Regions from separate parts of the Streptomyces sp. SJL17-4 genome, predicted to be linked through region 1. Evidence: riboswitches for the same ligand, from Rfam matches in the RefSeq annotation. Region 1 holds a riboswitch; each other region holds the start of a gene.
The links. Region 1 has a riboswitch for cobalamin ahead of cobN (cobaltochelatase subunit CobN). Riboswitches for the same ligand answer to the same signal wherever they lie in the genome.
Positions count from the first base shown of each region.

Region 1 (4,155 bases):
GCGCAGCGGCGAACCGGAGGGGCCTGCCGGGACGAAGCCGCCGTTCAGGGCGTGCACGGCGTGGCTGAGCTCGTCGGTGGTGGCGGCCAGGCGCGGCACGACCTGCTCGCAGGCGAACCGGAGCACGGCGTGCACCTCGGAGCCGTACGCGGCGGCGACCGCCGGGATCGCGTCCACGGACCAGTCCGCCGCCTCCATGGCCTCGACCAGCTCGCGGGCCTTGGCCTCCGCCTCGTCGGCGGTGGTGCGGGTCGCGGCCGACTCGTCGAGACCGAGGGCCTCGCGCAGGCCGGGCAGCGCCTGCGTGCCACCCCAGATCTGACGGGCGCGCAGGATGGAGAGGACCAGGTTGACCCGGGCCTCGCCCTCCGGGGCGCCGCCGAGGACGTGCAGACCGTCGCGGATCTGGGCGTCCTTGACCTCGCACAGCCAGCCGTCGACGTGCAGCAGGAAGTCGTCGAAGCCGTCGTCCTCGGGGCGCTGCTCCAGACCCAGGTCGTGGTCGAGCTTGGCGGCCTGGATCAGCGTCCAGATCTGGGCGCGGATCGCGGGCAGCTTCGCCGGGTCCATCGACGAGATCTGCGCGTACTCGTCGAGCAGCTGCTCCAGACGCGCGATGTCGCCGTACGAGTCGGCACGGGCCATCGGCGGCACCAGATGGTCGACGAGCGTGGCGTGCACGCGCCGCTTGGCCTGGGTGCCCTCGCCCGGGTCGTTGACCAGGAACGGGTAGATCAGCGGGATGTCACCGAGGGCCGCGTCCGGGCCGCAGGCTGCGGACAGGCCGGCGTTCTTGCCGGGCAGCCACTCCAGGTTGCCGTGCTTGCCCAGGTGCACCATGGCGTCGGCGCCGAAGCCGCCGTCCTCGGCGCGGGCGGCGATCCAGCGGTAGGCCGCCAGGTAGTGGTGGGACGGCGGGAGATCGGGGTCGTGGTAGATCGCGATCGGGTTCTCGCCGAAGCCGCGCGGCGGCTGGATGAGGATCAGCAGGTTCCCGCGGCGCAGCGCCGCGAGGACGATGTCGCCCTCCGGGTTGCGGGAGCGGTCCAGGAACATCTCGCCGGGCGCCGGGCCCCAGTGCTCCTCGACGTGGGTCCGCAGCTCCTCGGGGAGCGTCGCGTACCAGCGCTTGTAGTCGGCGGCCGGGATGCGGACGGGGTTCTTGGCGAGCTGCTCCTCCGTCAGCCAGTCCTGGTCGTGGCCGCCGGCCTCGATGAGGGCGTAGATCAGCTCGTCGCCGTCGCCGGAGACCAGGCCGGGGAGGTCCTCGGCGGGCCCGAAGTCGTACCCCTCCTCACGGAGGCGGCGCAGGAGGGAGACGGCGGAGGCGGGGGTGTCGAGGCCGACGGCGTTGCCGATGCGGGAGTGCTTCGTCGGGTACGCGGAGAGGACGAGCGCCAGCCTCTTCTCGGCGTTCGGGATGTGCCGGAGCCGGGCGTGCCGTACGGCGATCCCGGCGACGCGGGCCGCGCGCTCGGCGTCGGCGACGTACGCGGGCAGGCCGTCCTCGTCGATCTCCTTGAAGGAGAACGGCACGGTGATGAGCCGGCCGTCGAACTCCGGGACGGCGACCTGGCTGGCGGCGTCCAGCGGGGAGAGACCCTCGTCGTTCTCCTCCCAGGCGGCGCGCGAACCGGTCAGGCAGAGCGCCTGGAGGATCGGCACGTCGAGCGCGGCCAGCGCGCCCGCGTCCCAGGCCTCCTCGTCGCCGCCGGCCTGCGCCTCGGCGGGCTTGGTGCCGCCGGCCGCGAGGACGGTGGTGACGATCGCGTCAGCGGTACGGAGCCGGTCGAGCAGCTCCGGCTCGGGGGCCCGCAGGGACGCCACGTACAGCGGGAGGGCCTGGGCGCCGGCGTCCTCGATCGCCTCGCAGAGCGCGTCGACGAACGCGGTGTTCCCGCTCATGTGGTGGGCGCGGTAGTAGAGCACGGCGACGGTCGGGCCGTCGGTCCGCTTCGGGGTGCGCTCCAGCGGACCCCAGGTGGGGGCGGCGGCCGGGGCCTCGAAGCCGTGGCCGGTGAGGAGCACGGTGTCGGAGAGGAAGCGGGCCAGCTGCTCCAGGTTCGCGGGGCCGCCGTGCGCGAGGTAGGCGTGCGCCTCGGTGGCGACGCCGACGGGGACGGTGGACGCCTCCATCAGCTGGGCGTCGGGGGCCTGTTCACCGCTGAGGACGACCACCGGCTTTCCGGCGGCGCGGACCGCGTCGAGGCCCTCCTCCCAGGAGCGGAGGCCGCCGAGGAGCCGTACGACGACGAGCTCGGCCTCGGCCAGGAGGGCGGTCAGTTCGGCGAGGGGGAGACGGGCGGGGTTGGCGAAGCGGTACTCCACCGGGCCGCCGGCCGCGGCCGCGTTCGCGTTCGCCGCGCGGGCGCTGAGCAGGTCGGTGTCGGAGTGCGACAGCAGCAGAAGCATGGCGAGCGCAGGCCTTCCTCGGGGTTGTCCGCGCCCCGGGTGGTCGTATGGACGGCGGGAGTTCCTGACTCACCCGTTCCGTCGTGCCTGGTACGGGCTCACAGTGGCGGGACCGCGCCGGATTCTCACCGGGCTTCCTCCCCGGGGTCCTGGGACCCCATGCCGTCTGCATAGTAGATCGTGCGGTCGACGACCCGGGCCGGGTGAGGCAGTCGGCCGGATCACACCTGCCGACGGCCGGGCACCGGGTGGGGCGGACGCAGGGCGGTCGGGCGGCCGGATCGCGGCCGGTGGCCGGCCGGCGGCCCGTCGGTATGCTCGCCGCCATGCCGCCCACCCCGCCCCCGACGCCCGAGCCGGGCGAACCTCGCATACGGGACCGTGGCGACGCGTGCCCCGGGGCGCTGCGCCTGCACTCCGCCGACGACGGCCGCCTCGCCCGACTCCGCCTGCCCGGCGGCCGCTTGACGTCCCGTCAGGTCGAGTTCCTGGCGGACGCGGCGGAGTCCCTGGGCGACGGACGGCTCAGCATCACCTCCCGCGGCAACGCCGAGCTGCGCGGCCTCGCCGACGACTGCGGGGCGGAGCTCGCCGCGCTCCTCGCCGAGGCGGGCCTGCTGCCCTCCCCCACCCATGAACGCGTCCGCAACATCGTCGCCTCCCCGGCCGCGGGGCTCGACGGACTCGGCGCCGCCGACGTGCAGTTGTGGGCCCGCGAGCTGGACGCCCTGTTGTGCTCCGCCCCCTGGGCGGCGGCCCTCTCCGGCCGGTTCCTCTTCGTCCTCGACGACGGGCGCGGCGACGTGGCCGGGCTCGGCGGCGATGTGACCTTGGTCGCAGTGCAGGGCGGAGGTGCCGAGCTGCACGTCGGCGGGCGGGCCTTCCGTGTCGCCGACGCCGACGCGGCCCGCGCGGCCCTGGCCGCGGCGGGCGCGTTCCTGGACGCGGCGCGGGACGCCGGGACCGGCGCCTGGCGGGTCCGGGAACTGCCGGAAGGCACCGAGATCGACGCGACGGGAGCCCTGGCTGCCGCGGGACTGCCGACCGAGCCGGTCACGGCGCAGAGCCCGGGACTGCCGACCGAGCCGCTCGCACCGCAGCGCGTGCCCGTGGTGCCCGCCCCCGCCTCCGCCTCCGCCTCCGCTCCCGGAGCCGTACCCCCGCCGCCGCTTCCCCACGGTCCAGCCCCCTCCCCCGGCCCCCTCGGCTCCGCCGCCCTCTCCGTGCTCGCGCCCCTCGGGCGGCTCACCGCCGCCCAGCTGCGCGCACTGCTCCCCGCCGACGAGGTGCGGCTCACCCCCTGGCGCGGCGTCGTCGTGGTCGGCGCCGGGGCCGAACGGCTGCCCGCCCTCGACGCGGCCGGGCTCGTCACCCGCCCCGACTCCCCCTGGGCCGGCGTCACCGCCTGCACCGGACGGCCCGGCTGTGCCAAGTCCCTCGCCGACGTCCGCACCGACGCCACCACCACCGCCACGGCTGCCGGAACCGCCACCGCTGCCGCGCCCGGTCGCCCCGTGCACTTCTCCGGGTGCGAGCGCCGCTGCGGACACCCGCACGGTGCCTGGACCGACGTCCTCGCCACCGCCGGCGGCGACTACCTGGTGGACGGCGTCCCCACCCCCCGTACCGCCCTGCCCGAAGCCGTGACCGCGGCCCGCACGACGAGATGAGCGAGAGCAACAGGATGTTCGACTACGAGAAGGACGGGGCGGAGATCTACCGCCAGTCCTTTGCCACGATCCG
Region 1 covers NZ_CP104578.1:4,530,573-4,534,727, reverse strand. The annotation lists gene cobN (cobaltochelatase subunit CobN) at 1-2,412, opposite strand, end outside; cobalamin riboswitch at 2,448-2,594, opposite strand; gene cobG (precorrin-3B synthase) at 2,727-4,082, shown strand; gene N5875_RS20320 (precorrin-8X methylmutase) at 4,097-4,155, shown strand, end outside.

Region 2 (4,155 bases), 3.8 Mb from region 1:
GACGTCGGAAGGACGGCACTGGCCGTCTTCGCACGCGGTACGGATCTCATCGCGGCGACGGTCAGCATCGCCGGCGAGCACCTCAAGGTCGCCGACATGGCCGCGGCCCTGACGGGAGCGCTCGGCGAACCGGTGCGCTACCGCCCCCTCGCTCCGGACGAATGGCGTGCGCAGGGATTCCCGGGCGCGGACGAGTCGGGGAACATGTTCCAGTACTACACGGACTGCGAGCAGCACTTCATCGAAGCCCGGGACATCGACGCCGTCCGGGGCCTCAACCCCGCCCTCCAGGACTTCGGCACGTGGCTCGCGGCGCACCAGGACCGTCTGCGCACCGCCTGGGCGTGACCGCCGGACCGCTCGATGCTCGACGGGAGTTCGTCATGCACGATCCCAATCCCAAGCTCACCCATCAGGAACGGAAGATCCTCGAGGGCATCGAGGAAGGCCTTCGGGGCGATGCGTCCCTCACCCGCAGACTGCGTTCGCTCGGAAACACCGGCGCGGGTACGGGAAGCGCGGGAGGCACCTGGGGCGCGGTCCTGCGGCATCGCCTCGGCTGGTTCACCACGGTCCTCGGAATCGCCTGCGTGGCCCTGTTCCTCCTCGCGGTCGCGTCCACGTCGTCCGGCCCGCTGTGGCTCTTCGCCGCGGTGTGGGTGGTCACCGCGGTGTGCCTGATGCGGCTGCTGCTGCGGGCGGTGGCCCGGCGGAGGAGCGCGGCGGCGCGGCGCACGGCGGACTGACGGTCCGTACGCACGGCGCACCGGTGGCTGACCGAGCCGCGCGCGCCGGGGCCTGTCGCATGAATCCCGGCATCAGGGGCAGCCGCCCGTGGAAGGGAAGCGGACCCGGCGTGGGATTCGACGGAAGGAACCCGATCATGCGCAAGAGCACCGTGCAGAAGGGCAAGGGGGCCATGAAGGAGGTCGCCGGGAAGGCGACCGGCGACTCGCGCCTGGAGGCGGAGGGCGAGGCCGACCGGATGGCGGCCAAGGCCCGAGCGGCGATCGAGAGGGTGCACGAGAGCGCGCGGAAGGCGCGCGACGACATGAAGCGACACGAGTCCTGAGCGAGGCGAGTCCTGAGCGACGCCGGTCCTGAGCGAGGCGAGTCCTGAGCGACGCGCTCCATAGGCGGCCCGGGGTCGGACGAAGATCGACCTGTGGTAGCTTGCCCGGGCCAGTCGCACCTCTGTACGTATCGACACGGTATGTGCACGGGTCAGGGAATCCGGTGGGAATCCGGAGCTGACGCGCAGCGGTGAGGGTGACGGGCGGAGCATCGGCCACTGGGCCCCATGAGGGCCTGGGAAGGCGTTCCGTCCGGACGACCCCGAGTCCGAAGACCTGCTGGCGGCCCGGGGGGCGGGCATCGCCGCCCGGGGAGCACCGTACGACAGGCTCCGCGCATGAGCCGTGACGCAGAGGACTCCTTCCGTGCCCTTCGCACACCCTGTCCGTTCCGCCGCGCCCCTCGCACGCCCCGTCCGTTCCGCCGTGCTGCTCATGGCCGGCGCCGTTCTCCTGACCGGCTGCGGTTCCGGTTCCGGCTCCGGTTCTGGTTCCGGCTCCGGTTCTGGTTCCGGCTCCGGCGGTGCGACGCCCTCGTCCGGGGCGCAGGCCACGGACTCCGGCCGCACCGTCCTCCCGGACAACTGCGGGCAGCGGGTCGAGGTCGACCGCGCGCCCCGCCGGGCCGTCGCCCTCGATCAGGGCTCGGCCGAGATCCTGCTCTCGCTCGGCCTGGCCGACCGCATGGTCGGCACCGCCACCTGGACGGACCCGGTCCTCAAGGGCCTGGAGAAGGCGAACGCCGCCGTCCCCCGGCTCGCCGACCGCTACCCGTCGTTCGAGAAGGTCCTCGACACCGAGCCCGACTTCGTCAGCGCCTCCTTCCTCTACACCGTGGGCAAGGGCGGTGTGGCGCCCCGCGAGCAGTTCACGAAGCTCGGCGTGCCCACGTACGTCTCCCCCGCCGACTGCGTCGGCAAGGACAACAGCGGCGACGGCGACGGCGTGCGGACCGAGCCGCTGACCATGGACACCGTGTACGGCGAGGTCCGCGACCTGGCCAGGATCTTCGGCGTGCCGGAGCGCGGCGAGAAGCTCGTCGGGGAGCTCCGCGCCCGGGTGGAGAAGGCCAGGGCCGGTGCGGACTACGGCGACGCGTCCGTCCTGTACTGGTTCTCCGACTCCCAGGGGCCGTACATGGCCGGATGCTGCGGGGCGCCGGGGATCGTCAGCGGGACGCTCGGCGTGAAGAACGTCTTCGACGACACGAAGGAGGAGTGGCCGCAGATCAACTGGGAGACGGTCGTCGACCGCGATCCCGACGTGCTGGTGATCGCCGATCTGACCCGCAAGGCCCAGTCGGCCGAGAGCGCCGCGAAGAAGATCGAGTTCCTGGAATCGCACCCGGTCACCCGGAACATGACGGCGGTACGGAAGAAGCGGTACGTGGTCCTCAGCGGCCAGGCCATGAACCCCACCATCCGTACCGTCGAGGGCATCGAGAAGGTCGCCGCCGCGCTGCGGACGTACGGGCTCGCGAAGTGACGGGGTCCACGCCGGGCGCTGTGGCCGGGACGGGCCGGAAGCGCCCCGGGCCGGCCGTCTCCCTTCCCTCCCGGGCGCTCCCGCCGATCGCCGGGGCGGCCGGGATCGTCCTCCTGTGCGCCTCCGTCGCCCTCGCCCTCACCATCGGACCGGCCGACATCCGCGTCGCCGACGCCTGGTCGGTCGTCGTCTCCCACCTGGGCGGGAACCCGTCCGGACTGAGCGCGATCCGCGACGGCATCGTCTGGGACCTGCGGCTGCCCCGCACTCTCCTCGCGGCCGTGTGCGGCGCCGGACTCGCCGTCTGCGGCGCGGTGATGCAGTCCCTGCTGCGCAATCCGCTCGCCGACCCGTTCGTCCTCGGCGTCTCCTCCGGCGCCTCGACCGGGGCGGTCGCGGTCGTCGTCCTCGGTGCGGGCGGCGGCCTGTTGTCCGTCGCCGGAGGCGCCTTCCTCGGCGCGCTCTGCTCCTTCGCCCTGGTCCTGCTGCTGAGCCACACCCTGGGCGGGTCGACGGACCGTGTCGTCCTCGCGGGGGTCGCGGCGATGCAGCTCTTCTCCGCGCTCACCTCGTTCGTGGTGATGACCGCCGCCGACGCGGAGACCACCCGGGGCATCCTCTTCTGGCTGCTCGGCTCGCTCAGCGGGGCGGGCTGGACCGACGTCGGGGTGTGCGCGGCCGTCCTGGCCGGCGCACTGCTGGTCTGCGGCGGGCACGCCCGCACCCTGGACGCCTTCGCCTTCGGCGAGGACGCGGCGGCGACGCTCGGCGTCTCCGTGGCGCGGACCCGCCTCGTCCTCCTCTCGGTCACCGCCCTGCTCACCGCCGTCCTGGTGTCCTCGGCGGGTGCGATCGGTTTCGTCGGCCTGGTCCTGCCGCACGCGGTCCGCGCGCTCACCGGCCCGGGTCACGCCCGGCTGCTGCCGCTGACGGCGCTGGCCGGGGCGGTCTTCCTCGTCTGGGCCGACACCCTCGCCCGTACCGTGCTCGACCCGCAGGAGGTACCGGTCGGCGTGGTGACGTCGCTCATCGGCGTCCCCGCGTTCGTCCTCGTCCTGTACCGCACCAGGAGCCCCCGATGACCGACGCTCCACCCCTCGCCGGCGCCGGTACGGGGCTCGGCGCCGAACGTGTCTCCCGTACGGCCGGGGGTGCGCTCGTCCTGGACGGCGTGACCCTGGCACCGCGACCGGGCACGCTCACCGGGCTGCTGGGCCCGAACGGTTCGGGAAAGTCGACCCTGCTGCGCCTGCTTGCGGGCGTCCTCGTGCCGGACACCGGTGTGGTGACCCTGGACGGCGCCCCGCTGGGCTCCGTGCCGCGCCGTGCGCTCGCCCGGCGCGTCGCCGTCGTCGAGCAGCACGCCGACACCCAGGTCGACCTCACCGTGGCCGACGCCGTACGCCTCGGCCGCATCCCGCACCGGAGGGCCTGGTCGCCCGCGACGACCGCCGACGAGGAAGCCGTACGGTCCGCGCTCGCCCGCACCGGACTGACCGAACGGGCCCACCGCACCTGGCGCACCCTCTCCGGCGGCGAACGCCAGCGTGTCCAGATCGCCCGCGCCCTCGCTCAGGAACCGCGCGAACTGCTCCTC
Region 2 covers NZ_CP104578.1:699,819-703,973, forward strand. The annotation lists gene N5875_RS02870 (NmrA/HSCARG family protein) at 1-348, shown strand, start outside; gene N5875_RS02875 (hypothetical protein) at 384-746, shown strand; gene N5875_RS02880 (CsbD family protein) at 884-1,072, shown strand; cobalamin riboswitch at 1,227-1,351, shown strand; gene N5875_RS02885 (ABC transporter substrate-binding protein) at 1,509-2,558, shown strand; gene N5875_RS02890 (iron chelate uptake ABC transporter family permease subunit) at 2,645-3,640, shown strand; gene N5875_RS02895 (ABC transporter ATP-binding protein) at 3,637-4,155, shown strand, end outside.
Region 2: linked by a shared signal. The riboswitch ahead of N5875_RS02885 (ABC transporter substrate-binding protein) and the one ahead of cobN (cobaltochelatase subunit CobN) in region 1 are both predicted to bind cobalamin.

Region 3 (4,155 bases), 2.1 Mb from region 1:
CCGCAGCCACGCCAGCGCCTTGACCGTCCCCCGGGTGCCCGGCACGACGACCAGGTCCGCGTCGACGAGTTCCTCGGCCCGGTCCACGAACCGGACGACGACGCCCGGCTCGGCGGCCAGCGCGTCCACGTCCGTGAAGTTCGACATCAGGGGTACGGCGCAGACCGCGACCCGCAGCACGTCCTCGCCGAACGGCGGCGCGACGACCGACTCGCGCACCGCGCCGCGCAGCGAGACCCGGAGCCCGTCCTCCTCGTCGATGCCGAGCCCGTGGGCGTACGGCAGGACGCCGAAGGTCCGTCTCCCGGTCAGCCCGTGGAGCATGTCGAGGCCGGGTTCGAGGAGGGTCACGTCACCCCGGAACTTGTTCACGAGGTAGCCGGCCACCAGCGACTGGTCCTCGGGGCTCAGCAGCGCCGTCGTCCCGAAGAACTGGGCGAAGACCCCGCCCCGGTCGATGTCGCCGACCACGACCACCGGCAGCCGCGCGGCCCGCGCGATGCCCATGTTCACGATGTCCGTGCGCCGCAGGTTGATCTCGGCCGGACTGCCCGCCCCCTCGCAGATCACGGCGTCGTACATGCCCCGGAGTTCCTCCAGGCACGCCATCACCGGCTCGAAGAGTTCCTTCTGCCGCCCCCCGTGGTAGCCGCGGGCGGACAGCTCGCCCACCGGCTTGCCCATCAGGACGACCTGGCTGGAGCGGTCGCTGCCCGGCTTGAGCAGCACCGGGTTCATCAGGGCGGTCGGCTCCACCCGCGCGGCCTGCGCCTGCATGGCCTGGGCGCGGCCGATCTCGGCGCCCTCGCGGGTCACGAAGGAGTTGAGGGACATGTTCTGCCCCTTGAACGGCGCCACCTTCAGGCCCTTGCGGACCAGCCAGCGGCAGATGCCGGCCGTCACGACGCTCTTGCCGGCGTCGGACGTGGTCCCGGCGACGAGCAGCCCCCCACCCCTCATGCGTTCCTCCGCTTCAGCGCGCTCACGATGGTCCGGCCGCCCACGCAGGCGGCCAGGGTCAGTCCGGTGATCCGGCGGGAGAGCCGGACCGCCCGGTCGATGTCGGCCACCTCGACGGCCCGCCCGGTCCCGTTGAGCACGGGCCGGTGCTCGACCCGTCCGGCGTACGACAGGGTGCCCCCGAGGCGTACGCCGAGGGCGCCCGCGAAGGAGGCCTCGACGGGGCCCGCGTTGGGGCTGGGGTGCTTCGCCGCGTCGGTTCGCCAGGCGTTGAGCGCACCGCGCGGGTTTCCGCCGGCGACGGTCGCGAGGACGGCCGTCAGCCGGGCCCCGGGCCAGCCGGCCACGTCGTCGAGCCGGGCCGAGGCCCAGCCGAAGCGGCGGTGGCGCGGCGACTTGTGGCCGACCATCGCGTCGAGGGTGTTGACGGCCCGGAAGCCGACGAGGCCGGGTACGCCCGCGACCGCGCCCCAGAAGAGGGCGCCGACCACGGCGTCGGAGGTGTTCTCGGCGACCGATTCGACGACCGCGCGGGCCATCGCGGGTCCGTCCAGGGACTGCGGGTCGCGCCCGCAGAGATGCGGCAGCCGCTCCCGGGCGACGTCCAGGTCCCCGGCGGCGAGCGCGCCGCCGATCGCGCGGGCCTCCCGGCCCAGGGTCGTACCGCCGACGACCGCCCACACGGAGGCGGCGGTCAGGGCGACGGCGGCGGCCGGCCGGTTCCGTACGGCCCGGGCGGCGAGCGCTCCGAGGGCGACGGTGGAGCCGGCGCAGACGGCGGTGTGCAGGGCACCCCAGCCGCGGTGGTCGTGGTGGAGGCGGTTCTCGACCGCGGCGGCCGCCCGGCCGAACGCGGCGACGGGATGTCCGCGGCGTGGATCGCCGACGAGCAGATCGACGGCGAGACCCGCGGCCGCTCCGTACGCGAATCCGTCCGGGGACAGGCGGCTGGTACTGCTGCGGCCGGGCATGGCGCATGTCCTCACTCAGGGTCCGCGCCCTGGATCGACGTGACCGGCGGCGAGAGTTCCTGGCTCCCGGACCCTTCGGATCCGGTCACAGTGGCGGGACCGCGCCGGATTCGCACCGGACTTCCTCTACTGCCGCCGTAATGGCCTCGGCAGTCCACCACGGCCCGAGAACACCCGTCAACTCACTCTTGACCTGCACCGGGTCACTGTGCGAAGCACCACAAACACGGCGGCGGGGCGGTCCGCACCCCGAAGGTACGGACCGCCCCGCCGGTCACGCTCGGACCGTCAGACGACGATCAGGTAGATGCCGTACGCCACGGCCGAGAGGCACAGGGCGAAGCAGGCGTAGGCGCCGGTGCGGGCCAGGGTGGCGGAGCCTCCCTGGGCGGCGGCCTGCTCCTGCTTGGAGAGGCCGATGATGCCGAGGGTGAAGAGGCCCACCAGGGCGACGGTCGCCACGAGGCTGACTCCGAAGACGGAGCCGAGAGCTGCCCAGTCGATCTTCATGTCGTTCGTTCCTTACACCGCTGCGGCGGGGGCGGGGGGCGCGGCCGGGTCGGTGGGAGCCGGTGCGGGGATGGTGGTCTTGAGCTCCTCGTCCGCGACGGCGGCGACGGAACCGGCGGCCGGCGGCGGGGTGACGGCCGCGATCGCGGTGGTCACCACACCCGCGGGCTCGGCGGCAGTGTCGTCGCCGTCGGCGGCGGCGTTCACGTTGTTGTGGTCGACCGGCTTGCGGCGGGACAGTGACCAGATGACGCCCGAGCCGGCGACGAGCAGGACCGCGACGGCGGCGATGCCCCAGGGGCCCTGCTTGGTGAGGAACTCGGCACCGGCGGCGACCAGGCCCGCGGCGGGCAGGGTCAGACCCCAGGCGACGAACATCCGGGTCGCGGTCGACCAGCGGACGACACCGCCCTTGCGGCCGAGACCGGCGCCCATCACGGCACCCGAGCAGGACTGGGTGGTGGAGAGGGAGAAGCCGAGGTTCGAGGAGGCCAGGATGACCGTGGCGGCGCTGGTCTGGGCGGCGAAGCCCTGCTGCGGCCGGAGGTCGGTGAGGCCCTTGCCCATGGTGCGGATGATGCGCCAGCCACCGAGGTAGGTGCCCAGGGCGATCGCGACACCGGCGGAGACGATGACCCACATCGGCGGGTTGGAGCCGGGGGCGAGGACGCCGCCGGTGACCAGGGCCAGGGTGATGATGCCCATCGTCTTCTGGGCGTCGTTGGTGCCGTGGGCGAGGGAGACGAGACCGGCGGAGGCGATCTGGCCGACCCGGTAGCCCTTGGCGGTGTGCTTCTCGTCGGTCTTGGCGCCGATCTTGTACGTCAGCCGGGTGGCCAGCATCGCGGCGAGGCCGGCGACGAGCGGCGCGGCGACGGCCGGGATGAGGACCTTGGTGACGATGGTGGAGCCGTTCACGGCCGACCAGCCGGCCGACATGACCGCGGCACCGATGAGACCGCCGAAGAGGGCGTGGGAGGAGCTGGACGGAAGTCCGAGCAGCCAGGTCAGGAGATTCCAGAGGATCGCGCCGACCAGCGCCGCGAAGATCACCTCTGTACGAATGCCCTCTTCGTTGATGATCCCGCCGGAGATCGTCTTGGCGACCTCCACGGACAGGAACGCGCCGACGAGGTTCAGCACGGCGGACATGGCCACCGCCGTCTTCGGCTTGAGAGCACCGGTCGAGATGGTCGTCGCCATCGCGTTCGCGGTGTCGTGGAAACCGTTCGTGAAATCGAACACGAGAGCTGTCACGACCACAATGGCGAGCAGCAGCGTGATGTGTTCCATTTACCCAGGCAATCGTTTGAGGTCAGTGGCTGGACGAACGTAAGCAACCTGAGTGAACGGAAGGTGAACTGGGTCGGGCGTTGTGGTGTCTCAAACCGGCGTCAAGGGATTCCGTTTACGGCTCCGGCCCGTCGGCTGTCCACGATGCGGTCACCCCGCAACCCCGGGTAATACCGGCTATCACCGGGCACATGCGACCTGCCCCGGTTCCTCCTCCGCCACCCGGTTCCGACCCCTGGACGGAACCATCCGACCGGGGGACCCCGCGGACGAGACCCATGTCACTCTCCCGGAGGGCCCGCGGGCCCCGGCGGGCCACGGCACGCCCCGTGCGCGAAGACCCCGCCCGCACCTCCCCTCCCGGCCTCCCCTCCGGCCCCCCGGCCGGGGCCGTACGGGTCCCACCGGTGGCAGTCCGCCC
Region 3 covers NZ_CP104578.1:6,628,948-6,633,102, forward strand. The annotation lists gene N5875_RS29780 (cobyric acid synthase) at 1-960, opposite strand, end outside; gene N5875_RS29785 (cobalamin biosynthesis protein) at 957-1,931, opposite strand; cobalamin riboswitch at 1,965-2,097, opposite strand; gene N5875_RS29790 (hypothetical protein) at 2,220-2,441, opposite strand; gene N5875_RS29795 (inorganic phosphate transporter) at 2,454-3,734, opposite strand.
Region 3: linked by a shared signal. The riboswitch ahead of N5875_RS29785 (cobalamin biosynthesis protein) and the one ahead of cobN (cobaltochelatase subunit CobN) in region 1 are both predicted to bind cobalamin.

Region 4 (4,155 bases), 3.3 Mb from region 1:
AGCTGGAGCTGGGCATCGGCATCCACGGCGAACCGGGCCGGGAGCGGCGCCCGATGATGACCTCCCGGGAGATCGCGGACTTCGCCGTCGACGCCGTCGTCGAGGACCTCCGCCCCTCCGGGCCGGTCATCGCCCTGGTGAACGGGATGGGTGCGACCCCGCTCCTCGAGCTGTACGGGTTCAACGCCGAGGTGCAGCGCGTCCTGGGCGAGCGGGGGGTGCCGGTGGCCCGGACCCTCGTCGGGAACTACGTGACCTCGCTCGACATGGCCGGCTGCTCGGTCACCCTGTGCGAGGTGGACGAGGAGCTCCTGCGCCTCTGGGACGCGCCCGTGGAGACGCCCGCGCTGCGCTGGGGCCGGTGAGACGGACGAAGGAACAGGGGACCGACATGACGCAGACCTTCGAGGCCGACTTCCTGGTGCGCTGGCTGGCCGCTGTGGCGGAGGCCGTCGACCGGGAGGCGGACCGGCTCACCGAGCTCGATTCGGCCATCGGCGACGCCGACCACGGCGCCAATCTCAAGCGCGGGTTCGCCGCCGTGACCGAGACCCTGGCCAAGGACCCGCCCGCGACGCCGGGCGCGGTGCTCACCGTCGCCGGGCGACAGCTGATCTCCACCGTGGGGGGCGCTTCGGGGCCGTTGTACGGCACACTGCTCCGTCGTACCGGCAAGACCCTGGGCGACGACGAGCGCGTCACCCGGGAACAGTTGGCGGAGGCGCTCGGCTCCGGCGTGGCCGCCGTGTCCCAGCTGGGCGGCGCGCAGGCGGGCGACAAGACGATGCTCGACGCGCTCATGCCGGCCGTGGAGGGGCTGCGGGACTCGTTCGGCGCGGCCCGCACGGCGGCCGAGGACGGCGCCCTGGCGACCGTACCCCTGCGGGCGCGCAAGGGCAGGGCCAGCTATCTGGGCGAGCGGTCGGTGGGGCACCAGGATCCGGGGGCCACGTCCTCGGCGCTGCTGTTCGCCGCGCTCGACGAGACCGCGCGCACGGAGACGTCGAGCGCCGAGGGGGCGTCATGAGTGGCGGGACGGGGACGGGAGCGGGGACAGGAGCGGGGACGGGGACGGAGACCGGCTCCGGCTCCGCTGCGGTCGGCTCCGGTGCGGTCGGCTCCCGTTCCGTCGGCATCGTGCTCGTCTCGCACAGCGCCGCCGTCGCGGCCGCCGTGGCCGAGCTGGCCCGGGGGCTCGCCGGCGGCGGTGACCTCGCCCCGATCCTCCCGGCCGGGGGAACCCCCGACGGTGGCCTCGGGACGAGCTCCGAGCTGATCTCCGGCGCGGCGAAGGGCGTCGACCAGGGCGCCGGTGTGGCGATCCTCGTCGATCTGGGGAGCGCGGTGCTCACCGTGAAGGCCCTCCTCGCCGAGGGTGACGAACTGCCCGACGGCTCTCGACTCGTGGACGCGCCGTTCGTCGAGGGCGCGGTCGCCGCCCTGGTCACCGCGAGCGCGGGCGGGGACCTCGACGCCGTGGCGGCGGCCGCGTCGGAGGCGTACGACTACCGCAAGGAGTGACCGAGGGAGTACCCGAGGGAGAGGCCCCGAGCTCGGCTCCGAGTCGCCCCGGGCGACTGCGGGGAGTGAGCGAGGGGCCCCACCGGGTGGCGGGCGTGTTGTGATCCAGCAGGTCAACACACTAATGTCGCAGAGCCTTGGTGTACGGGAAACCGGTGCAGTACCGGTGCGGCCCTCGCCACTGTGATCGGGAGGTCCGGCTCCACCCCCGCGGGGAACACCCTCGGGGAAGCCACTGGACCACGTCGGGAGACCGCCGTGGTGTGGGAAGGCGGAGTCGGACGGAATGACCGTCAGCCAGGAGACCGGCCAGGGTGCGTTGTCCATCCACGAGGTGCTGGAGAGGGTCTCCCAACCATGCATATTGCCGAGGGGTATCTGCCCCCTGTGCACGCGGCCGCCTGGAGTGTCGCGTCCGCGCCGTTCGTCGTCCACGGGGTCCGCGCGCTGACCCGCGAGGTGCGGTCGAATCCTGAGTCCACCCTGTTGCTCGGCGCTGCCGGCGCCTTCACGTTCGTCCTGTCGGCACTCAAACTGCCCTCCGTGACGGGCAGTTGCTCGCATCCGACCGGTACGGGCCTGGGCGCGATCCTGTTCCGGCCGCCGATCATGGCGGTCCTGGGGACGATCACCCTGCTCTTCCAGGCCCTGCTGCTCGCCCACGGCGGGCTGACCACACTCGGCGCGAACGCCTTCTCGATGGCGATCGTCGGGCCCTGGGCGGGGTTCGGGACCTACGTGCTGCTGCGCCGGTTCGGTGCGCCGCTGATGGTCGCCGTCTTCTTCGGCGCGTTCGTCGCCGACCTGTCCACCTACTGCGTGACCAGCGTCCAGCTGGCGCTCGCCTTCCCCGACCCGGGCAGCGGCATCCCCGGCGCGCTCGCCAAGTTCGGCGGGATCTTCGCCGTCACGCAGATTCCGCTCGCGGTGAGCGAGGGTCTGCTCACCGTGCTTGTGATGCGCCTGCTCACCCAGTCGAGCAAGGGCGACCTGATCCGGCTCGGCGTCCTCGCCGGGCGCACGTCGGAGCGACGCGAGGAGGCGACCGCGTGATGAGCCGGAACGCGAAGATCAACGCCCTGCTGCTGCTCGTCGTCGCCGCGCTCGCGGTCCTGCCGCTCGCACTGGGGCTCGGCGACCACAAGGAAGAACCCTTCACGGGGGCCGACGCGGAGGCGGAGACCGCGATCACCGAGCTCCAGCCGGACTACGAGCCGTGGTTCAGCCCGCTCTACGAGCCGCCGTCCGGGGAGATCGAGTCGGCGCTGTTCGCCCTTCAGGCGGCCCTCGGCGCCGGTGTCCTCGCGTACTACTTCGGTCTGCGGCGCGGCCGTCGACAGGGGGCGGCGCGGGCCGAGGCGGCCGAGGCAGCCGAGGCGCACGGCGCCGGAGCGGATGCCGCAGGGGCTGCCGAGGCCAGGACCGCGGAGTCCGAGAGCGGCACCAGCACCGGCTCCCGCACCGGCACCGGGCCGTCCCTCGGCGGCGGGTCCGCCGGCGGGCCGGGCGCGTAGCCACCGATGCTGCCGATCGACGCGGCGGCGCACAGCAGTCGCTGGCGCCGCCGCCATCCCGCCGAGAAGGCGCTTCTCGGCTTCGGTCTCACCCTGTGCGCGGTGGCTCTGCCGCCGTGGCCGGGTGCGGTCCTCGTCGCGGCGACCACGCTCACGGTGCTGCTCGGTCCGGCCGGTGTGCCGGGCCGGGCGCTGTGGCGGGCGTTCCGCATCCCGCTCGGGTTCTGTGTCACGGGCGCGATTCCGCTGCTCTTCGAGGTGGGCGGTACCCGGGGGCTCGTCGCCCTCGCGCCGGACGGTCCGACGCACGCGGGCGAGTTGCTGCTGCGGACGGCTTCGGCCTCGCTCGGGGTGCTGCTCTTCGCGTTCACGACGCCGGTGTCCGACGTTCTGCCCCGGCTGGTACGGGCGGGGGTGCCGGCGCCCGTGGTGGACGTGGCGCTGGTGATGTACCGGATCATCTTCCTGCTGCTCGACGCGATGTCCAAGATCCGGCAGGCGCAGGCGGCCCGGCTCGGGCACACCACGCGGGCCGCGACCTGGCGTTCACTCGCGGGCCTCGGTGCGACCACGTTCGTACGGGCCTTCGACCGGGCGCAGCGCCTGCAGTCGGGGCTCGCCGGGCGGGGGTACGACGGGACGCTGCGGGTCCTGGTGCCCGCGTGTGCGGTGTCCCGCCCGTTCCTCGCCGGCACGGGCGTCCTGCTCGCCGGACTCGTCGCCCTCACCCTCGTACTGGAAAGGCTCCTTCCGTGACGTCTCCGACCCCTGTCGTGGAACTGGTGAAAGCCGGCTTCGCCTACGAGGACGGGCCCCCGGTCCTGTCCGGCGTGGACTTCGCCGTCGCGGAGGGGCGGGCGGTCGCGCTGCTCGGCCGCAACGGCAGCGGCAAGACGACCCTGCTGCGGCTGCTCAGCGGCGGGCTGCGGTGCGTGAGCGGGTCGCTGCGCCTGGACGGTACGGAGGTCGCGTACGACCGGAAGGGGCTGACCCGGCTGCGGACGACCGTGCAGCTGGTGGTGCAGGACCCCGACGACCAGCTGTTCGCCGCGTCGGTGGACCAGGACGTGTCGTTCGGTCCGATGAACCTCGGACTGCCCGAGGACGAGGTGCGGCGGCG
Region 4 covers NZ_CP104578.1:7,815,079-7,819,233, reverse strand. The annotation lists gene dhaK (dihydroxyacetone kinase subunit DhaK) at 1-365, shown strand, start outside; gene dhaL (dihydroxyacetone kinase subunit DhaL) at 392-1,027, shown strand; gene N5875_RS35120 (PTS fructose transporter subunit IIA) at 1,024-1,521, shown strand; cobalamin riboswitch at 1,643-1,850, shown strand; gene N5875_RS35115 (energy-coupling factor ABC transporter permease) at 1,879-2,574, shown strand; gene N5875_RS35110 (energy-coupling factor ABC transporter substrate-binding protein) at 2,574-3,035, shown strand; gene cbiQ (cobalt ECF transporter T component CbiQ) at 3,042-3,791, shown strand; gene N5875_RS35100 (ATP-binding cassette domain-containing protein) at 3,788-4,155, shown strand, end outside.
Region 4: linked by a shared signal. The riboswitch ahead of N5875_RS35115 (energy-coupling factor ABC transporter permease) and the one ahead of cobN (cobaltochelatase subunit CobN) in region 1 are both predicted to bind cobalamin.